Regions from separate parts of the Streptomyces paludis genome, predicted to be linked through region 2. Evidence: riboswitches for the same ligand, from Rfam matches in the RefSeq annotation. Region 2 holds a riboswitch; each other region holds the start of a gene.

Region 1 (7,285 bases), 2.4 Mb from region 2:
GCTCGCACGCCGCGCACTGCGCGAAGACGTCGTAGCCGTGCTGCGTACCGTGCTCCAGCCTGTCCTGGACGGACTCCTTGTCGGCGGGGGACAGCGGGCCGTTGCAGGCGGTGCAGCGGGTCCAGGGGGCGAGGGCGGGCGCGAAGCGCTCCAGTACGTCGCGGAGTTGGGCGTCCGGGTTGTCGCTGTAGATGTACGCCCCGGCCCAGATCTCGCGCCGGCGCAGCAGCCCGCGGTCCCGGGAGAGCATGACGCGGTGTTCGGCGGCGGAGAGCGCGGCGAGCGCCGCATCGCCCGGGTCCGTGCTCTCGTACGCGGCGTCGACGCCGAGCAGCCGCAGCCGCCGGGCGAGGGTGCCGAGATGGACGTCGAGCAGGAAGCGCGGGGGTGCGCCCGGTGTGTTCGGTGTGCTTGGTGTTGTGCCTGGTGCGGTGGGGACCCGTTGCGGCCGGTGTACGGCGCGTACCTCCACGGACTCGCCCGCCGCCGGGATGTGCGAGACGGCCACCTCGCGGCCGTCGACGAGCAGCGGGCCGACCTCGGTGAGCGGGATGCCGAGCGACTCGACGGCGTGGCCGAGGGTGGAGGAGCCGTCGGTGCGCAGGGCCGTACGCCCCTGACGCCGCTCGGCCGGCACGAACAGGCGCAGTTCGTGGGCGAAGTCGATCTGGATCTCGGGTCCGTTCACGCGGCCAAGGATGTCAGTGGGGGAGGGGCGGGGCCATGGGTTATCGCGGGGGAGCCGGGCTGGCGTGGCTGGGGGCCGGGGCGGGCCGGGGTTAGGTCCTGTCCGGCGGATCACTGGCGGAGCCAGAGTCGGATCGCGGCGGCGGTGACGGTGCCGTGGAAGACGTAGGCCCGCTTGTCGTAACGAGTGGCGACCGCGCGGGAGTTCTTGAGCCGGTTGATGGTCCGCTCGACCTCGTTGCGGCGCCGGTAGCGGTCGCGGTCGAAGCCGGCGGGTCTGCCACCGCTGCTGCCTCTGCGTTGGCGGTTGGCCCGCTGGTCCTTCGGTTCCGGGATCGTGTGCCGGATGTGGCGTCTTCGCAGGTAGCGGCGGTTTCGGCGGGAGCTGTATGCCTTGTCGCCGCTGACGTGGTCGGGCCTGGTTCGGGGGCGTCCGCCCCGTGGCCGGGGGACCCGGATTCGGTCCAGGACCTCGACCATCTGCGGGGCGTCGCCCCACTGACCCGGCGTGAGCAGGAGGGCCATGGGGCGGCAACCGCCTTCGCCGGCGAGGTGGATCTTGCAGGTCAGGCCGCCCCGGGACCGTCCGAGTCCCTCGTCGGGGCGGTGGTGCCGGGGCGTCGTCCTTTTTTCGGGATCCGCGGACGGGCCTTGCGGGCGCCGGCCGCGTGCTGATGGGCCCGGCAGGACGTCGAGTCGATGCCGATCATCGACCAGTCGATCCGCCCGGCCAGGTCGGCGTCGGCCTGGACCGCGTGCAGGATCCGGTCCCAGGTACCGTCCGCCGACCAGCGGCGATGCCGTTCATGGACGGTCTTCCACGAGCCATAGCGTTCCGGCAGGTCACGCCACGGGACACCGGTCCGGACCCGGAAGAGGATCCCGTTGACCACGGTGCGGTGGTCGTTCCACCGGCCGCCCCGGCCACCCAGAGATGGCAGATGCGGCTCCAGCAACGACCACTCGCGGTTCATCAAATCCCCCCGACCCATACCCGAACCAACGAGCGACCGGTCAGAAGGTCACATGATCCGCCGGACAGGACCTAGTCCGCCGGGTCTCCCGGGCGTAGATCGAGCCGCCAGTCGTTGCAGCGCATCGGGCGCCCCGGCGGATACTCCAGCTCGCATTCGTCCCGCAGGGAGAACCCCGCTCTGCGGCACAGCCGGTTCGACGGCGGGTTGCCGATGGACGGGAAGGCGTGCAGATAGCGGTGTCTGGCCTCGGCGCGCGCCAGGTCCACCACATCGGCCACCGCCGTGACCGCGATGCCCCGGCCCTGGTGGGCGGCGAGCACCGCCCAGCCCGTCTCGTACACCTTCCGGCCCTGCCAGGTCTGCTCCCAGAAGCCGATCGTGCCGACGGCCTCACCGGCCGGGGCGAGGGATATGCGGAACATCCGGCCCCGGCCCTTGCGGTCGGCGCTGAGGGCGACGTAACGCTTGTGGCGCTTGAGCAGTTGTTCCTCTGTCTCCGGGCCGCCGAGATGGTGCATCAGTTCCGGTGCGTTGGCCGCGCGGAGGAGGTCGAGGTCGCTCTCCGACCAGGGGGTGAGCCGTACTCGCGGCGTCGTGGACTCCATGTCCGGCACTTTAGGACGGAGGTCTGACAGTGCACCGGTTGCGGGCTCGCACCTGTTACGGGCTTGCACTGGTTACGGGCTTGCGCGGGCGTACGCCGTGGGTGGTACGCCGACCGTCGCGGTGAAGTCCCGTACGAGGTGCGCCTGATCGCTGTAGCCGAGGTCGGCGGCGAGGGCCGCCCAGTCGACCTCGGCGGACGGTGCGCCGGGCGGCCGGCCCCGCTCCGACCGCTCCGTGCCTTCCGCGCGCTCCGGGTTCTCCGCGCGCTCCAGCGCCTCGTGGATGCGGTAGCGCAGGATGACCCACTTCGGTCCGACCCCCACGTACGCGGCGAACAGCCGTTGCAGCGAGCGCGCCGACATGCCCTCCGCCGTGGCGAGCTGGGCGACGCGGCGGATCGTACGGTCCGTCCGGATCCGGTCCGCCAGCGCCATGGCGCGGTCGGCCTGCGGATCCGGCCGGGGGCCGAGGCCGAGGAGATACGCGTCGAGCGCGGCCACGCGGGCGTTCTCGTCGTCCTGGAGCACCGCCGCGATGTCCGTGTCCGTGGTCGCCGGCAGGGCCTCGCTGATCGGTACCCGCCGGCCGGTCCACTCCGCCACGGGCCGGCGCGGTGCGAACGGCCGGAAGCCGCCCGGCCGGAACTGGACCCCGCACACCCGGCCCCGGCCCTCCAGGCGCTGACTGAACAGCTCCAGCCCGACGCCCGCGACCTCAGCGAACGCCGGAGGCCGGGAGCCGTGGTGCTGGAAGACCACGTTCACCGAGGGGTGCGGCACGACGTAGGAGGTGTACGGCTGCGCCAGGTCCCAGTCGATCAGCCAGTAGTGCTCCAGATACGAGCGCAGCGCGGGGGCGGGCGAGCGGCGCCGGAAGCGTACGCGCGCGAACAGCTCGGGGGCGTCGACGATGCCCCGGGTGTCACGCCGCGGACCTGCTGCCATGGGGCCCAGGGTACGTGCGTACGGCTGTGTACGGGCTGCGTGCGGCTGTGGCTGTGGCTGTGTGCGCGACGGTCTGGCGGTGTCGCGTTTGTTCAAGACGTGCGGAGCGGTGCTTCCTAGGGTCGGCACCATGAACGACAAGATCAGCAACCTGAGCGAATTGTTGGCGGTGGCGGGCGACCGGACCGTCGCCGTCGTCCGTGGCATCACCGATGAGCAGCTGGCCGCGGCGACCCCGTGCGGTGAGTACGACGTGGACGCGCTCGTCGGGCATCTTCTCCAGGTCGTGGAGAACTTCCAGGAGCTGGCGCGCAAGCGGGACGCCGACTTCGGGACCGCGCCGGAGCGGCTGACGGGTGAGTGGCGCGACCGGTTCGCCGCCGAGACCGTACGGCTCGTGGCGGCGTGGGCCGCGCCGGATGCCGAGGAGGGCATGTCGGGGGCGATGGGGCTGCCGGCCAGGACGGTGGGGGCGATGGCGCTCGGGGATCTGACCGTGCACGGATGGGATCTGGCGCGGGCCACCGGGCAGCCGTACGAGCCGGACGCGGCGGTGGTGGCTGCGGTCGGGGCGGAGTTCGCGGCGCTGGCGCCGATGGCGCGGTCCATGGGGGTGTTCGGGGAGCCGGTGGCGGTGGCGGAGGGCGCGGGTCCGTTCGCGGAACTGCTCGGGCTGACCGGCCGGGACCCCCGCTGGACCCGCCCCGAAACGTCGTCTTCTACCGCGGCTGCCGGAACCTAAACCGAACTGGCGAACACTCGCAATCATTGGTTGGACGGGACTGGATGGGTTCACGGCGGGCAGACGTCTTGGCAGAGACCACTATCCGTAGCGGTTGTGCGAGAGGGACGAGAGGGAGGGGCCAGAAGACATGGAGATTTCCGGCATCATCACGGCCATCGTGGTCGGCATCGTCATCGGTGTGCTGGGTCGGCTCGTCGTGCCCGGGCGCCAGCGCATCGGTGTGCTGCTGACAGTTCTGGTGGGCATCGTCGCGGCCTTGATCGGTACGGCGCTCGCGGCGGGTCTGGGAGTCGCGAACACCAAGGGGATCGACTGGATCGAGCTGATAATCCAGATCGGTCTGGCGGCGGTGGGTGTCGCCGCGCTGGACCGGGTGAAGGGCCGGGGCTGACTCCGACGTCCTGGAGGGCCTGGAGGTTCCGTACGTCCAGGACGTCCCGTACGTCCTGGAGGGCCTGGACATACGGGGGCCGGCGCGCCGGGTTCACTCGTGGAGCGGGCGGCCGAGGCGCAGGTTCCAGCGGCCGTCGCGTCCGCTGAGTTCGGTGACGGACAGAGGACGTACGTCGATCCTCCAGAACGTACGCGCAGGCGCGCCCAAGGCGTGGACGGTGGCGGCGCGGATGAAGTCCGGCTCGGCCACGACGAGCAGGCGCCTGCCGGTTGCGGGGGGCATGGTGGGCCCGGCGGCTTCTGTCGTGCCGTCGCTGTGGGCCTCGCCGGCCGTGTCCAGCCAGTGGGCGACGCGGGTGTGGAAGTCGCTCAAGGACTCTCCCCCGTGGGGTGCGGCCTCCGGGTCGGACAGCCAGGCGGCCACCGACTGCGGTTCCGCGGCGGCCACTTCGTCCAGGGTCCTGCCCTGCCAGCGGCCCATGGCGCACGGCGCGAGGGCGGCCAGCGGGGCGGTGGTCAGGCCGAGGGCCTGAGCGGTCCGGCGGCAGCGGCGCGTGGGGGAGGCGTAGAGGGCGGTGGCGCGGGGGAAGGTCTCCCGTACGGCTTCGGCCTGGCGCAGCCCGGTGGCGTCAAGCCCGTCGTCGTCGCTTCCGTCGTTGCTCTCGTCCCCGCTGCCGTGGTCGGTTTCGGTTTCGGTCTCGCCGAAGCGGGCCTCGCGCAGGGCGGGGCTGATGGCGGGGGCGATGAGGGACACATGCAGTGACAGCTGTGTGGTCATGGTCATACGCGGGGGCCAACTCCTGGGCAAAGGGCCTCTTGGCCCGCTTGTCGGTTCGCGGTACCTTCACGTCGATATCACGACGGCGAGACGGAAGTCCGGTGAGAGTCCGGCACGGTCGCGCCACTGTATGCCGGGGACCGGCCGCGTACCAGGCGGTGGGTTCCGGGTGAGTCAGACCCGATGGCCGTCGTCAAAGCTCCACTTATGGGACGCGAGTTCCCCAAGGAGGTTGTGTCATGGCGCAGTCCATCGCGCATCCGGTCATTTCACCCGCCGACGCCGGTACGCCGGTGACCCCGCTCCCGCTGCGCGCGGTGCTGCCGTGGGCGGTGTTCATGGGCACGCTGATGCTGGTGCTGCTCTACTTCGTCGGTGCCGAACAGGGCGCGACATCGGTGTTCTCCGGGGCGGGGGTGCACGAGTGGGTGCACGACGGCCGTCATCTGCTCGGCTTCCCCTGCCACTGACCACTGACGGAGATCACGCGCATGCATGCCTCCACCGTCAGAAACCTCCTGGTCCGCGGCATGATCGCGGGCGTGCTGGCCGGACTTGTCGCGTTCGGACTGGCCTATTTCGCGGGCGAGCCCTCCATACGGGCCTCGATCGCGCAGGAGGAGGCCAACTCCGCGCCGGCGCATGAGCACGGCGACGGAGCAGAGGGTTCATCCGATTCCGATTCCGATTCCGCTTCTGATGCTGATTCCGCAGGCCATTCGCATGGAGATGAGGAGGGAGATCTCGTCAGCAGGCCGGTCCAGTCGACGTTCGGGCTGGCCACCGGTGTCCTGGTGTACGGGGTGGCCGTGGGCGGTATCGCCGCTCTGGTCTTCGCCGTCTGCCTGGGCCGGATCGGCCGGTTCGGGCCGAGGGCGATCGCGGCGCTGATCGCCGGGGCGGCCTTCACCACCGTCTGTCTGGTGCCGTTCCTGAAGTATCCGGCGAACCCGCCCGCGGTCGGCGACGGGGACACCATCGGCCGGCGCACCGCGCTGTACTTCCTGATGATCCTGCTGAGCGTGCTGCTGGCGGTCGCCGCGGTCATCGTGGGCCGACGGCTCGCGCCGAGGCTGGGGAACTGGAACGCGTCGCTCGCCGCGGGTGCCGGTTTCGTCGTGGCCGTGGCCGTGGCGTGTCTCGTACTGCCCGCGAACACCGACGCCATTCCGGAGACCTTCCCGGCGGCTCTGCTCTGGGAGTTCCGGCTGTCGTCGCTCGCCGTTCAGGCGGTGCTCTGGACTGCCTTCGGGCTGATATTCGGCGCGCTGGCGGAGCGGATGCTCCGGGCCGGCCAGGAGGAACGCGCGGCCGAGGACGGCGCGACGGCACGACCGGCGGCCGAACCGGCGCGCTGACGCCTCCCGCGGCGGGGGGAGCTGGGGCGGGGGCTGATGCCTCGGCGGGGAGCGGGAGCGGGGAGCAGTAGCGGGGAGAAGTAGAGTTCGAGGTCGGTTTTCTCCCAGTTCAGAAGCTCTGAGGTGTACGGCAGTGAGCATCCCGCCCCGCGAGGGCCACGGGTCCGGCGAAGTCGTCGGGGCCGATGAGGCCCGTGTGACAGTCGTCGGGATCGGCGCCGACGGCTGGAGCGGGCTCACCGATGCCGCGCGGGCGGCGCTGTGCCGTGCCGAGGTGGTCATCGGCGGCCCGCGCCAGCTGGATCTGCTCCCGGGGACGGGGACGGGTAGTGGGGCTGGGGAGTGTGGGGGTGAGCGGGTCGCGTGGCCGACGCCGCTGCGGGCCGCCGTACCCCGGCTGCTGGCCGCGTACGCCGGCCGCCGTCTCGCCGTACTGGCCAGTGGGGACCCGATGTTCTACGGGATCGGGCGGGCCCTGGCCGAGGAGGTGGGACCCGGTGCGCTGCGGGTGCTGCCGCATCCGTCGTCGGTGTCGTATGCCTGCGCGCGGCTCGGCTGGCCGGTGGAGGACACGGAGGTCGTCACGCTTGTCGGCCGCCCCACCGCGACGCTGGCCGCCGCGCTGCACGACGGGCGCCGGGTGCTGGTGCTCAGCGCCGGTGCCGCGACGCCCGCCGAGGTGGCGGCGCTGCTGCGGGAGCGGGGTTACGGGCCGAGCCGGCTGCGCGTACTCGAAGCCCTGGGCGCGGAGCGCGAGCGGTGTGTCGAGGGCAGCGCGGCGGACTGGTCGGCGCCTG
Region 2 (7,285 bases):
CATCTGGCCGAGGCCGAGGAGACCATCGAGACCTCGCTCGCCACCCCGCGCGAGGCCGGGCTGCTCGGCACGGACGTCGGCCTGCCGATGCTGATGCTCTCGCGCCACTCGCTGGACGGGTCGGGGGAGCCGGTGGAGTGGGTACGGTCCGTCTACCGGGGCGACCGGTACAAGTTCGTGGCGCGCCTGAAGCGCCCGCCGCGCTGAGGACTCGGGCTCAAAAGGCCAAGCCCTCGCCCGGACAAGCTGTTTCTGTGCAGATCCGGCGACAGGGGGTGACGTCGGCCGATCATCTCGCTTAGATTTCCTGCGCGTAACCGCAGGTGATCACCGAGTGAGGGGACGGAACCGCCGTGACAGAGCCCGCACCGCCCAACACCGCACCGGACAAGGCCCGTAGCGGCCTGACGCCCAGATCCATCGCCATATGGTCGCTCGTCGCCCTGACGGGCGCGGTCGCCTGGGGCGTGCTCGCGCTCTCCCGGGGCGAGGAGGTGTCGGCCGTCTGGATGGTCGCCGCCGCGCTCGGCTCGTACGCCATCGCGTACCGCTTCTACTCCCGCTTCCTCGCGAACCGGGTGCTCAAGGTCGACCGGACCCGCGCCACCCCGGCCGAACGACTCGACAACGGTGTCGACTTCCACCCCACCGACCGGCGCGTCCTGTTCGGCCACCACTTCGCGGCGATCGCGGGCGCCGGGCCGCTGGTCGGCCCGGTCCTGGCCGCGCAGATGGGGTATCTGCCGGGCACCATCTGGATCGTCGCCGGGGTCATCTTCGCGGGCGCCGTGCAGGACATGGTGACGCTGTTCTTCTCCACCCGGCGCGACGGCCGTTCGCTCGGCCAGATCGCCCGCGACGAAATAGGGCCGCTCGGCGGGGTGGCCGCGCTGATCGCGGTCTTCATGATCATGATCATCCTGCTGGCGGTGCTGGCACTGGTCATCGTCAACGCGCTCGCCCACTCGCCCTGGGGTGTCTTCTCCATCGCGATGACCATCCCGATCGCCCTCTTCATGGGGGTGTATCTGCGGGTGCTGCGGCCCGGCCGGGTCACCGAGGTCTCGCTGATCGGGGTGGCGCTGCTGCTGCTCGCGATCGTCGCGGGCGGCTGGATCGCCGAGTCGTCGCTGGCCGAGACCTTCACCCTGGAGGCCGGCACGCTGGTCATCTGGATGATCGTGTACGGCTTCCTCGCCTCCGTACTGCCGGTGTGGCTGCTGCTGGCGCCGCGCGACTATCTGTCGACGTTCATGAAGGTCGGCACGATCGTGCTGCTGGCGCTCGGTGTGGTGATCGCGCTGCCGACGCTGAAGATGGACGCCGTCACCGAGTTCGCGAGCGGTGGCAACGGCCCGGTCTTCGCCGGTTCGATGTTCCCGTTCGTCTTCATCACGATCGCGTGCGGCGCGCTCTCCGGCTTCCACTCCCTGATCTCCTCGGGCACCACGCCGAAGATGGTGCAGAAGGAGACCCAGATCCGGATGATCGGGTACGGCGCGATGCTGACCGAGTCGTTTGTCGCGATCATGGCGATGATCACGGCCTGCATCATCGACCCCGGGCTGTACTTCGCTGTGAACTCCCCCGCCGGGCTGATGGGCGGTACGGTCGAATCCGCCTCGCAGGCCGTCGCCAACCTGGGCTTCACGATCTCGCCGGACCAGCTCACCCAGGCCGCCAAGGACGTCGAGGAGAGCAGCCTGCTCTCCCGGACGGGCGGCGCGCCGACCTTCGCGCTCGGTATGTCGGAGATCTTCTCGTCGGTGATCGGCGGCGCCGGGATGAAGGCGTTCTGGTATCACTTCGCGATCATGTTTGAGGCGCTGTTTATCCTCACCACGGTGGACGCGGGCACCCGTGTCGGCCGCTTCATGCTTCAGGACATGCTCGGCAACGTGTACAAGCCGATGCGCCAGGTCAGCTGGAAGCCGGGCGTCTGGTTCGCCAGCGCGGTCGTGGTCGGCGGCTGGGGCTACTTCCTCTGGGTCGGCGTGCACGACCCGCTGGGCGGCATCAACCAGCTCTTCCCGCTCTTCGGCATCGCGAACCAGCTGCTGGCGGCGGTGGCGCTGGCCGTCTGCACGACGCTGCTCGTGAAGTCCGGCCGGCTGAAATGGGCCTGGGTGACCGCCGTACCGCTCGCCTGGGACGCCGCCGTCACCCTGACGGCCAGCTGGCAGAAGATCTTCTCCGACGATCCCAAGGTGGGCTTCTTCACCCAGCGGAACGTCTACCAGGCGGGCATCGACCGGGGCGAGGTCCTGCCGCCCGCCAAGTCCATGGACGACATGCACACCGTCGTCACCAACTCCCTGGTCGACGGCGTACTCACGGCGCTCTTCGCCCTGCTCATCCTGGTCGTCCTCGCGGACGCGGGCCGGGTCTGCTTCCAGGCGATCCGCCACCCGGAGAGCGTGAAACTGTCCGAAACCCCCTATGTGAGATCCCGCATCGTCGCCCCGGCCGGCCTGATCCCCACGCAGGAGGAGAAGGCGGAACTGGCGGCGGCGGAAGCGGAGGCCAGGGTGACGGCGGGCACAGGAAGCGGCGGCACCTCATGACCGTAACAACTCTCCGGCTGCGCCACCTGGCATCCCGGATCCGCTGGTACGTACGCGAGCTGACCGGCGAATCGGCGTACGACCACTACGTCACCCACACCCGCACCCACACACCCGAAGCCCCCTTAATGGACCGCCGAGCCTTCGAACGCCACCGCACAGCCACCCGCGAGGCCGACCCCCGCGAGGGCTTCCGCTGCTGCTGAACCGGACCACGCCCCGGCCGGGTCGGCTCTCGCTCCGTACGAGAGCCGACCCGGCCGACGGCGTCAGCGCACCCAGTTCTTGAGCTGCTCCGTCTCCAGCGTGATGCCCACCGGGTCGGGAAGAGTGATCTCCTTGCCGAACGGCACCGTATGCGCCATCTCGTAGCGCCCGCCGTCCGGCTCGCTGTAGACCGTCACCTCACAGCGCTCCCGGTCGACCAGCAGATAGAGCGGGATCTTGGTCTCGGCGTAGGCGCGGGGCTTCTCGACCCGGTCGCGGCTGTCGGTGTCGGAATCGTACGAGGTGACTTCCACGGCCATCAGGACGGGAGACGGGTCGGCCCACTCGCCCTGGCCGACAAAGGCACCGCTGGGCGCCACCGAGCCGTCCGGTCGGGCACGGCCCTTCCGGTACGCCTGTACCTGGAGCCCTTGATCGGGATAGAGCCACAGCTCGGGACGTGACTGCATACAGATACGCGTCAGCCACTCGATGATGCGCCCGTGGTCCCCGTCCGGCACAACCCTGCTCCTGATCTTCCCGTCGATGAGTTCCAGCCGGATGCTCTGTATCGTCCGGGCCAGTATGCGAGTGGCCTCGTCGAACTCTTCGGGAAGGATCTGGGACTCGTAATCGATGACCGTCACAGGGGACACCTCCTAGTGCGTACGACGATAGCGGAGGGGTCTGACACAGGCCGCCGGAATGACCCACGACACAACATCTGGGGGGTGGCATCGCGACCGCCCCCCAGATGTATGCTCAACCTCGCTGTCGACGCAGGGGAATCCGGTGCGAATCCGGAACTGTCCCGCAACGGTGTGTGATGGTGTGCTTTGCCGCACCCTCATGAGTCCGGGTACCTGCCGACGGTGCGTCCGGCTCGACCCGAACCGGACGCTCAGACGTCCGGGCCTCGCGGTTGGGCCGGTGGACGCGTCGCGCCGTGCCGCCCGTCTCCGGGCCGTACCGGTCGCGCCCGCGATCCCCGTTTCCCTCGCCGCGAAGGCCCAGAGCCGAGCGAGGGAGAGCACCCCGTGACCATCGCGCCAGCGGATCCGGCCTCAGTCCTTTCCGCAGCGGACCCTTCCGCCGCGGGCCTTTCCGCGACGGGACCTTCCGCAACGGGCCCTTCCGCGGCGGGGTCTTCCGCAACGGTCGACGCGCCGTCCGACGGTCCCGGCACCGCGCTGCTGCGGACCCTGACCGAGCTGACCGCCGATCTGCCCGACACCGACCCGGGCAGGGTAGCCGCCGCCGCGCTGCGCGGCCGTAACGCCCGCTCGGACGCGGCCGAGCTGCGCGGACTCGCCACCGAGGCGGCGGCCGGGCTGATCTCCGAGGACCCGGCGTACTCCCGCCTCGCGGCCCGGCTGCTGACGCGCGCCATCGCGGACGAGGCGGCCACCCAGGGCGCCGTGTCGTTCTCCGCCTCCGTCGCCGTCGGCCACCGCGAGGGCCTCGTCGCGGACCGTACGGCCGCCTTCGTCGCACTCCACGCCGCCCGGCTCGACGCGATGATCGACCCCGCCGCCGACGACCGCTTCGGCTACTTCGGGCTGCGCACGCTCTACAGCCGCTATCTCCTGCGGCACCCGATCACCCGCCAGGTCATCGAGACCCCCCAGCACTTCATGGCGCGCGTCGCCGCCGGCCTCGCCGAGGACGACAGCGACCGGGCCGCTACCGAGGTCGGCCGGCTCTACGGGCTGATGAGCCGGCTGGAGTACCTCCCCTCCTCCCCCACGCTCTTCAACTCCGGCACCCGGCACCCGCAGATGTCCTCCTGCTACCTGCTGGACTCCCCGCTGGACGAGCTGGACTCCATCTACGACCGGTACCACCAGGTCGCGCGGCTCTCGAAGCACGCGGGCGGGATCGGCCTGTCGTACTCCCGCATCCGCTCGCGCGGTTCGCTGATCCGCGGCACCAACGGCCACTCCAACGGCATCGTCCCCTTCCTCCGCACGCTCGACTCGTCCGTCGCCGCCGTCAACCAGGGCGGCCGGCGCAAGGGCGCCGCCTGTGTCTATCTGGAGACCTGGCACGCGGACCTGGAGGAGTTCCTCGAACTGCGCGACAACACGGGCGAGGAAGCGCGCCGTACGCACAATCTGAACCTCGCGCACTGGATCCCCGACGAGTTCATGCGCCGCGTCGACACGGACGGCACCTGGTCGCTCTTCTCCCCGTCCGACGTGCCGGAGCTGGTGGACCTGTGGGGCGACGCGTTCGACGCCGCGTACCGCAAGGCCGAGGCCGACGGTCTCGCCCGTAAAACCATGCCCGCGCGCGAGCTGTACGGCCGGATGATGCGCACCCTCGCGCAGACCGGCAACGGCTGGATGACCTTCAAGGACGCGTCGAACCGTACGGCCAACCAGACCGCCGAGCCCGGCCACACCGTCCACTCCTCGAACCTCTGCACAGAGATCCTGGAGGTCACGGACGACGGCGAGACGGCCGTCTGCAACCTCGGCTCGGTCAACCTGGGCGCGTTCGTCCGCGACGAGGACGGCGAGATCGACTGGGAGCGCCTGGACGAGACCGTCCGTACGGCCGTGACCTTCCTCGACCGCGTCGTGGACATCAACTTCTACCCGACCGAGCAGGCCGGCCGCTCCAACGCCAAGTGGCGCCCGGTCGGTCTGGGCGCGATGGGCCTCCAGGACGTCTTCTTCAAGAAGCGCCTGCCCTTCGACTCCCCCGAGGCCGCCGCGCTCTCCACCAAGATCGCCGAGCGCATCATGCTCGCCGCGTACGAGGCGTCCTGCGACCTCGCCGAGCGCAGCGGCCCGCTGCCCGCCTGGGAGAAGACGCGCACCGCGCGCGGGGTGCTGCACCCCGACCACTACGGCGTGGAGCTGACCTGGCCGGAGCGCTGGGACGCGCTGCGCGCCCGCGTCGCGAAGACCGGCATGCGCAACTCGCTGCTCCTCGCCATCGCGCCGACGGCGACGATCGCCTCGATCGCGGGCGTGTACGAGTGCATCGAGCCGCAGGTCTCCAACCTCTTCAAGCGCGAGACACTGTCGGGTGAGTTCCTCCAGGTCAACTCCTATCTGGTGGACGAGCTGAAGCGGCTCGGCGTCTGGGACGCGCAGACCCGCGAGGCGCTGCGCGAGTCCAGCGGCTCGGTGGCGGGCTTCACCTGGGTCCCGGCGGAGGTACGGGAGCTGTTCCGTACGGCGTGGGAGATCCCGCAGCGCGGCCTGATCAACATGGCGGCGGCGCGCACACCGTTCCTGGACCAGAGCCAGTCGCTGAACCTGTTCCTGGAGACGCCGACCATCGGGAAGCTCAGCTCGATGTACGCGTACGCCTGGAAGAAGGGCCTGAAGACGACGTACTACCTGCGGTCGCGCCCGGCGACGCGGATCGCGCGGGCGGCGGGCTCGCAGCAGACGGCGTCCGCGCCGCGGCCGGAGCCGGCCACGGCCACTCCCGTACCCGCGCAGGCGGCGTCTGTCGAGGACGCGATCGCCTGCTCCCTGGAGAACCCCGAGTCCTGCGAGGCATGCCAGTAATGACGAACACCGACGTTTCCACCCAGAAGAACCTGCTGGACCCGGGCTTCGAACTGACCCTGCGTCCCATGCGCTACCCGGACTTCTACGAGCGCTACCGCGACGCGATCAAGAACACCTGGACGGTCGAGGAGGTCGACCTCCACTCCGACGTGGCCGACCTCGCCAAGCTCTCCCCCGGCGAGCAGCACATGATCGGCCGGCTGGTCGCGTTCTTCGCGACGGGCGACTCGATCGTGTCGAACAACCTGGTGCTGACGCTCTACAAGCACATCAACTCCCCCGAGGCGCGACTCTACTTGTCGCGCCAGCTCTTCGAGGAGGCCGTACACGTCCAGTTCTATCTGACCCTGCTGGACACGTATCTGCCCGACCCGGAGGACCGGGCGGCGGCGTTCGACGCGGTCGAGGAGATCCCGTCGATCCGCGAGAAGGCGCAGTTCTGCTTCAGGTGGATGGACTCGGTCGAGAAGATCGACCGCCTGGAGTCCAAGGCGGACCGCCGCCGCTTCCTGCTCAACCTGATCTGCTTCGCGGCGTGCATCGAGGGGCTGTTCTTCTACGGCGCCTTCGCGTACGTGTACTGGTTCCGGTCGCGCGGCCTGCTGCACGGCCTGGCCACAGGCACGAACTGGGTGTTCCGTGACGAGACGATGCACATGAACTTCGCGTTCGAGGTCGTGGACACCGTACGCAAGGAGGAGCCGGAACTCTTCGACGCGGAGCTTGAGCAGCAGGTCACGGACATGCTGAAGGAGGCGGTCGAGGCCGAGCTCCAGTTCGGCCGCGACCTGTGCGGCGAGGGCCTGCCGGGCATGAACACGGAGTCCATGCGCCAGTACCTGGAGTGCGTCGCCGACCAGCGCCTCCAGCGGCTGGGCTTTCCGCCGCTGTACGGCTCCACGAACCCGTTCTCCTTCATGGAGTTGCAGGGCGTGCAGGAGCTGACGAACTTCTTCGAGCGGCGCCCGTCGGCGTATCAGGTGG
Region 3 (7,285 bases), 4.2 Mb from region 2:
GGCCTCGTCCACGGGTTCGGGGACGGGCGGTACGGCGAGCGGCTCGGGGCGCTCGGGGTGCGGCCCGTAGGGGACCTCGCAGCGCTCGCCGTGGAGTTCGGCCACGCGCTGCTGGAGCAGGTCGAGCAGGGCCGGTACGAGCACGGGCCCGGCGGAGAGCTGGAGCAGCGAGAGCACCTGGGGGACGGCCTCGACGACCTCGGCGACGGTGGCCGCCGCGACGTCCTCGGGCGCCGGGTGGACCAGCGACCAGGCGTCGAAGAGGGCGACCCAGCCGCGCTGGACGGCGCTGTCGTCCCGGTCCCACGCCTGGAGGCGCCAGCCGGGGCGTACGGCGTCGCCGTGCAGCTCGACGAGTCCGGCCAGTCTGGCCCGGTCCCAGCCCGCGCCGACCTGCCCGGGGGTCAGCTCCAGCGCGGCGGCGGCCCGGTCGCGGGCGGGGCCGGTGAGCGGGCCCGCTCCGGGGTCCCGGTCGGCGGCGGCCCAGCGGGCGACCCGTACGGCGTCGGCGAGCACCGCCCTCGCCTGGCGGGCCAGCTCCGCCGGGGGTGGAGTGCCCTCGGGCGGCCGGGGTGCCGGCCGGTTGCGCCCGTCGGTCACGGCCCGTCGGGCCGTGGTCAACGGCCGCGCGCGGACAAGTCGGAGTCTGGAGTTGCGCGCCAATTGCTCATCAGGCTTTCGGGACGTCACGGGGGCAGTCTTCCCGGTGACCGCCCGAAAGCCCAAACGGAACCCGTCGCGGCACTTCCGGTCCGGCGCGCGGGGCGCTTTCGGCGGGGGACACAGGGGTACGGAAGGGGAGGAAGGGGTCCCCGCGCCCTGCCCGCGACGGCCGCCAGCAGGGCTTTCGCGCCGGCCGGTCGTCGCCGGGGGCGCATAAGCGGATACAGCGGGAGATACGCCGGAGCCGCACCGGGGGATACATCGCGAGGTACATCGAGGGGCGCGGAAGGGGCGGCGGGAGGGGTGCGCGGGTGGGGGCGCCGGGAGCCGGTCCGGGGCGCCCCGGGGGCTACATCAGGGGCGTGAGGAAGCGGCGGAGCGTCTCCTCGTAACCCACCGGATCCGCGTTCCACATCGCGCCGTGCGGAGCGTGCGCCACGGTGTGCAGGGTGATCAGGTCCGGCCGGTGCGCGGCCAGCTCCCGGGACGGCTCCCAGGGGGCGAGGGTGTCGTCCGGGCCGTGGATGATCAGTGTCGGTACGTGCAGATTGCGCGGGTCGGCGGCTTCGAGCAGCCGGTCGCCGTGGATCCCGGTCCGGCCCTGGGCCGCTCTGACCGCGAGGGGCAGCAGCGGTCCCGGCACCCGGCGGGCGGCGGCCAGGGCCCGCAGGGTGGCCTCCCAGTCGAGCACGGGCGAGTCGAGCACCAGCCCGGAGATCCGCTCGCTGAGCGCCGAGTTGCCGGCGGCGTGCAGGGCCATGGACGCGCCGGTGGACCAGCCGTACAGCACGACGCGCTCGGCGCCGTACCGCACGGCGTACCGGATCGCGGCGTCGAGGTCGCGCCACTCGGAGTCGCCGAGGCGGCCGAGGCCGTCCGGCGGGCGGGGGGCGCCGGGGTCGCCCCGGTAGCCGAGGTCGAGCACCGGGAACTGCTGTCCGGCCAGGAACTCCATGACGTTCAGGGGGTGTTCGCGGGTGGCGCCCAGGCCGTGCGCGGTGATCACCCAGGTGTCGCGCGCGCCGGGGACGAACCAGGCGGGCAGCGCGCCCAGCTCACCGGGGACGGACACGTCGCGGAAGGGGAGCCCGAGCGCGGTGCCGGGGTCGCCGCGGTGGATCCGCGGGGTGAGACGGACGCGGGTGCCGGGCCGCAGGGCGCCCCGCTCGACGCGCTCCAGCCGGCGGACCACGGTGTCGGCGGGGTGGTCGACGCCCTCCAGGACCGGTCCGACGACGGCGTGCACCCCGGGGCCCTCGATCCCGTACGTGCCGGGGCGCAGGGCCGCGAGGCAGCGGGTCAGGGTGATCTGGCCGGCGGCGGTGGCGTGGACGGTGAGCCGGGGGTCGCCGGGCAGCGGCCGGCCGGGCGGCACCTTGAGCGCCGCGTCGCTGGCGTACCGGCCGGCGGCGACCGTGGCCGCGCCGACGCCGACCGCGGTGGAGACGGCGGCCGCTGCGGCGGCGGCCGTCACCTTGGTCATTCTGCTCGCTTTAGTCGCTTTTGCCGGGCGCACGCTCCCAGTGTCACGGCCGCCGTCCGGACGGGCCACCGGGCGGGGCCGTCCGGGACGCGCCGCCCGCCGTTCCGGTGGGTCGCGCGGAGGTCGTCCGGCGCGTCTGCCGGGGAGCCGGCCGGTCGTACCGCGATACTGCCAAGCGCCCGGAACGGGCCCACGGCCCCGCCGTGTTGGCCTCCGGGGCACCCCCTCGGTGGGAGTCACCGTGAATACCCACTCAGTTCACCTTCCGTTCACCCTGACTCCTTACGTTCACCGAGGCCACCGATGTCGAACGATTGCCTGGGTAACGGGTCGATGGAACACCTCACGCTGCTGCTCGCGATCGTGATCGTGACAGCCCTTGTGTTCGATTTCACTAATGGTTTCCACGACACCGCCAACGCGATGGCCACCACCATCTCGACCGGTGCGATGAAGCCCAAGGCCGCGGTCGCCATGTCCGCGGTCCTGAATCTCGTCGGCGCGTTCCTGTCGGTGGAGGTCGCCAAGACGATCTCCGGCGGCCTGATCAACGAGCAGGGCATCAGAACAGAAGTGATCTTCGCGGCGCTGGTCGGCGCCATTCTGTGGAATCTCTTCACCTGGCTGCTCGGTCTCCCCTCCAGCTCGTCGCACGCGCTCTTCGGCGGGCTGATCGGCGCGACCCTGATGTCGGTGGGCACCTCCGGTGTCAACGGCGGGGTCGTCATCACGAAGATCCTGATCCCGGCGCTCGCCGCGCCGGTCGTCGCGGGCCTGGCGGCGATGCTGGCCACGAAGCTGACGTACCGCATCGGCCGGAACAGCGACGAGAAGTCCACCGCGAAGGGCTACCGGGCGGGCCAGATCGCCTCCGCCGGTCTGGTCTCGCTCGCGCACGGCACCAACGACGCGCAGAAGACCATGGGTGTCATCACCCTGGCGCTGGTGACCGGCGGGGTCCTCGCCCCCGGCGCCAACCCGCCGGTGTGGGTCATCGTCTCGGCGGGTGTGGCGATCGCGCTCGGTACGTACCTCGGCGGCTGGCGCATCATCCGCACCATGGGCACCGGCCTCACCGACCTCCAGCCGCAGCAGGGCTTCGCCGCGCAGACCAGCGCCGCGACGGTCATCCTGGCCTCCTCGCACCTGGGCTTCTCGCTCTCCACCACCCAGTCCTGCTCCGGCGCCGTGATGGGCGCCGGGCTCGGCCGCAAGGGCGGGGTGGTCCGCTGGTCCACCGCGAGCCGGATGTTCATCGCCTGGGGGCTGACGCTGCCGGCCGCAGGTCTGGTCGCCGCGGGCGCCGAGTTCCTGACCGGGCAGGGCGACTGGGGTGTCGCGCTCGTCGCGGTGCTGCTGGTGACGATCTCCGGCGGGATCTACCTCGCCTCGCGGCGCCGCCCGGTCGACCACACCAACGTCAACGCCACCGAGGGCGCCACCGAGCCGGCCGAGCCGGCGACGGAGACCGCCCCCGCCACCGTCCTCACGGACGTGTCCGGCCTCTCGGCCACCATCCCCGCCCCCGTCCCCACCGGCACCACCACCGAGCCGGCACGCAAGGAAGTCATCGCATGAACATCGACTGGGCAGCGCTCGGCTCCGTCTTCGGCGTCAGCCTTGTGGCGACCGTCGCCCTCGTGGGCCTGTTCACCCTCGGCATCGTCGGTCTCGCCCAGCGGGAGACGGGCGGCGAGAGCGGTACGGGAGGTACCGGCGGCCCGGCGGTCTCGGTCCGTTCGGCGGGCGCGTACCTCTGCTTCGCGCTCTGCGTGGCGGCCGTGGCGTACGGGATCTATCTGATCGTGGCCTGACGGTCGCCGGGCGTCCGAGTGGGCCTCGGCACACTGTCCCCGCGCAGGTCAAGGCAGAGTTGACGGGCCCTGAACGGCGTGGTGGACTGCCGGGGCCATACACGGCGGCAGAAGAGGAAGCCGGTGCGAATCCGGCGCGGTCCCGCCACTGTCACCGGGGAGCCCGTCCACGACGGGCGCTCCCGGGAGCCAGGAACTCCTGCCGCCGCGTCACGTCGAGCCGGGGCGCGGACCCTGAGTGAGGACATTTCGCCATGCCTGGCTGCGGTTCCGCCGCCGTGCGCGGACCGAGTGCCGTACGGGCGCCCGCCGGCGCTCCCCTCGGACGCGCTCTCCCCGGACGCGCTCCCCTCGGACGCGCTCCCCTTGGGCGTACCGCCCTCTCCCCCGTCGCCCTCGGCCTCGCCGCCGGATTCCTCGCCGACCGGCTCTTCGGTGATCCGCGCCGGGGCCATCCCGTCGCCGCGTTCGGCCGGGCGGCCGGGGCCGTGGAGCGCGTGCTGTGGCGCGACGACCGGGGCCGGGGCGCGCTGCACACCGCCGTCTGCGCCGGTGGCGCCGCCGGGCTGGCCGCGCTGGCGGCCCGTACCGTACGCGGCCTTCCCGCCGCGGCGACCGTGCTCGCCGCCGCCGCGACCTGGACCGTGATCGGCGGCACCTCGCTGGGCCGGGAGGCGCGGACCATCGGCGGCGCGCTCGCGGCCGGGGACACCGAGGCGGCCCGGGAGCGGCTGCCGCATCTGTGCGGGCGCGATCCGCAGGCGCTGGACGACCAGCAGATCGCGCGCGCCGTCGTGGAGTCCGTCGCCGAGAACACCTCCGACGCGGTGGTCGGCGCGCTGGTGTGGGGGGCGGTCGCCGGGGTGCCGGGGCTGGTCGCGTTCCGGGCGGTGAACACGCTGGACGCGATGGTCGGCCACCGGTCGCCCCGCTACCTGCGGTTCGGCTGGGCCGCCGCCCGCCTCGACGATGTCGCGGGCTGGCCGGGCGCCCGGCTGACGGCCGCGCTGGCGATCGCCGCGGGCGGCGACCCCCGGGGCGCCGTACGGGCCGTACGGGCGGACGCCGCGAAGCACCCGAGCCCCAACGCGGGCCCGGTCGAGGCGTCGTTCGCCGGCGCGCTGGGCGTACGCCTGGGCGGGACGCTGGCGTACGGCGGCCGGGTCGAGCACCGGCCGGTGCTCAACGGCGGCGGGCGGCCGGTGGAGGTCGCGGACATCGAGCGGGCGGTCCGGCTCTCGCACCGGGTGAACGTGCTCGCGCTCGCGGCGGGCGTGGCCGGGCGCGCCGCGTACGGGCTGCTGAGGTCACGGGGACGGGCGAAGGGACGGGGGCGCCGATGACCGGCGGCGGACTGCTGGTGGCCGGGACCACCTCGGACGCGGGCAAGAGCGTGGTCACGGCGGGGATCTGCCGGTGGCTGGTGCGCCAGGGTGTGAAGGTCGCGCCGTTCAAGGGGCAGAACATGTCCCTGAACTCGTTCGTGACGCGCGAGGGCGCCGAGATCGGCCGTGCGCAGGCGATGCAGGCGCAGGCGTGCCGGGTGGAGCCGACCGCGCTGATGAATCCCGTCCTGCTCAAGCCGGGCAGCGACCGCAGCAGCCAGGTGGTGCTGATGGGGCGGCCGGTGGGCGAGCTGAGCGCCACGGAGTACGTGGGCGGGCGGCGCGAGGCGCTGCTCGGGACCGTACTGGAGTGTCTGGCCGAGCTGCGTGCCACGTACGACGCGGTGATCTGCGAGGGCGCGGGCTCCCCGGCGGAGATCAATCTGCGCCGCACCGACCTGGTGAACATGGGGATCGCGCGGGCCGCCCGGCTGCCGGTGATGGTGGTCGGGGACATCGACCGGGGCGGGGTCTTCGCGTCGTTCTTCGGTACGACGGCGCTGCTGTCCCCGGCGGACCAGGAGCTGGTCGCGGGCTATCTCGTGAACAAGTTCCGGGGTGATGTGTCGCTGCTGGAGCCCGGGCTGGAGATGCTGCGCGGGCTGACCGGGCGGGCGACGCTCGGGGTGCTGCCCTTCCGGCACGGGCTGGGCATCGACGAGGAGGACGGGCTGCGCGTCTCGATGCGTGGTGCCGTACGCGAGTCGGTGGTGGCGCCCCCGCACGGGGACGATGTGCTGCGGGTCGCGGTCTGCGCCGTACCGCTGATGTCGAACTTCACGGATGTGGACGCGCTGGCGGCCGAACCCGGGGTCGTGGTGCGGTTCGTGGACCGGCCCGAAGAGCTGGCCGACGCCGATCTGGTGGTCGTGCCGGGCACCCGCGGTACGGTCCGCGCGCTGGCGTGGCTGCGGGAGCGCGGGCTCGCCGACGCGCTCGCCCGGCGCGCCGCCGAGGGCCGTCCCGTGCTGGGCATCTGCGGCGGCTACCAGCTGCTGGGCGAGCGGATCGACGACGAGGTGGAGTCCCGGGCGGGCACGGTGGCGGGGCTCGGGCTGCTGCCCGTACGGGTCCGCTTCGCGCCGGAGAAGACGCTGGCCAGGCCGGTCGGGGTGGCACTCGGCGAGAGCGTCGAGGGGTACGAGATCCACCACGGTGTGGCGGAGGTGTACGGCGGCGAGCCCTTTGTCGTGGACGCGGCGGGCGGGGCGCTGGACGGCTGCCGGGTGGGGTCCGTCCAGGGCACGCACTGGCACGGGGCGCTGGAGAGCGACGCGTTCCGGCGGGCGTTCCTGACGGAGGTGGCGCGGGCGGCCGGCCGGCGTTTCGTCCCGGCGCCCGGTACGAGCTTCGGCGCGCTGCGCGAGGAGCAGCTTGATCTGCTCGGCGATCTGATCGAGGAGCACGCGGACACGGACGCGCTGCTGCGGCTGATCGAGGAGGGGGCGCCCGCGGGACTGCCCTTCATTCCCCCGGGGGCCCCGTGACCACCATCTTCGAAGGAGCGAGCAGCATATGAGCACCCCTTTTCCGTTCACCGCCGTCGTGGGGATGGCCGATCTGCGCCTCGCCCTGCTGCTGAACGCGGTCAGCCCGGCGGTCGGCGGCGTTCTTGTCCGGGGTGAGAAGGGCACGGCGAAGTCCACGGCCGTACGGGCCCTCTCGGCGCTGCTGCCGGAGCTGGCGGTCGTGCCGGGCTGCCGGTTCAGCTGCGATCCGGCGGCGCCCGACCCGGGGTGCCCGGACGGGCCGCACGAGCCGGGCGCGGGCGCGGCGCGGCCGGCGCGGGTGGTCGAGCTGCCGGTGGGCGCCTCCGAGGACCGGCTGGTGGGCGCGCTGGACATCGAGCGGGCGCTGTCGGAGGGCGTGAAGGCGTTCGAGCCGGGGCTGCTCGCGGACGCGCACCGCGGGGTGCTCTACGTCGACGAGGTCAATCTTCT

Evidence for each region. Region 2 has a riboswitch for cobalamin ahead of DVK44_RS23750 (ribonucleoside-diphosphate reductase subunit alpha). Riboswitches for the same ligand answer to the same signal wherever they lie in the genome.
Region 1: another riboswitch for cobalamin. It lies ahead of DVK44_RS12830 (CbtB domain-containing protein); the one in region 2 lies ahead of DVK44_RS23750 (ribonucleoside-diphosphate reductase subunit alpha).
Region 3: another riboswitch for cobalamin. It lies ahead of DVK44_RS05265 (cobalamin biosynthesis protein); the one in region 2 lies ahead of DVK44_RS23750 (ribonucleoside-diphosphate reductase subunit alpha).

Annotation. Positions count from the first base shown of each region.
Region 1 covers NZ_CP031194.1:2,936,104-2,943,388, reverse strand. Annotated here, with positions in the region: gene DVK44_RS12865 (Mut7-C RNAse domain-containing protein) at 1-688, opposite strand, end outside; one part of gene DVK44_RS12860 (IS5 family transposase) at 799-1,319, opposite strand; one part of gene DVK44_RS12860 (IS5 family transposase) at 1,319-1,679, opposite strand; gene DVK44_RS12855 (GNAT family N-acetyltransferase) at 1,733-2,269, opposite strand; gene DVK44_RS12850 (helix-turn-helix domain-containing protein) at 2,342-3,214, opposite strand; gene DVK44_RS12845 (TIGR03086 family metal-binding protein) at 3,345-3,956, shown strand; gene DVK44_RS12840 (GlsB/YeaQ/YmgE family stress response membrane protein) at 4,087-4,350, shown strand; gene DVK44_RS12835 (histidine phosphatase family protein) at 4,444-5,136, opposite strand; cobalamin riboswitch at 5,172-5,293, shown strand; gene DVK44_RS12830 (CbtB domain-containing protein) at 5,370-5,600, shown strand; gene DVK44_RS12825 (CbtA family protein) at 5,622-6,488, shown strand; gene cbiE (precorrin-6y C5,15-methyltransferase (decarboxylating) subunit CbiE) at 6,628-7,285, shown strand, end outside.
Region 2 covers NZ_CP031194.1:5,366,852-5,374,136, reverse strand. Annotated here, with positions in the region: gene DVK44_RS23770 (GntR family transcriptional regulator) at 1-207, shown strand, start outside; gene DVK44_RS23765 (carbon starvation CstA family protein) at 354-2,564, shown strand; gene DVK44_RS23760 (CstA-like transporter-associated (seleno)protein) at 2,561-2,770, shown strand; gene DVK44_RS23755 (Uma2 family endonuclease) at 2,834-3,418, opposite strand; cobalamin riboswitch at 3,530-3,656, shown strand; gene DVK44_RS23750 (ribonucleoside-diphosphate reductase subunit alpha) at 3,962-6,298, shown strand; gene DVK44_RS23745 (ribonucleotide-diphosphate reductase subunit beta) at 6,298-7,285, shown strand, end outside.
Region 3 covers NZ_CP031194.1:1,209,380-1,216,664, forward strand. Annotated here, with positions in the region: gene DVK44_RS05245 (hypothetical protein) at 1-600, opposite strand, end outside; gene DVK44_RS05250 (alpha/beta hydrolase) at 1,013-2,146, opposite strand; gene DVK44_RS05255 (inorganic phosphate transporter) at 2,480-3,724, shown strand; gene DVK44_RS05260 (hypothetical protein) at 3,721-3,960, shown strand; cobalamin riboswitch at 4,026-4,178, shown strand; gene DVK44_RS05265 (cobalamin biosynthesis protein) at 4,215-5,303, shown strand; gene DVK44_RS05270 (cobyric acid synthase) at 5,300-6,832, shown strand; gene DVK44_RS05275 (putative cobaltochelatase) at 6,861-7,285, shown strand, end outside.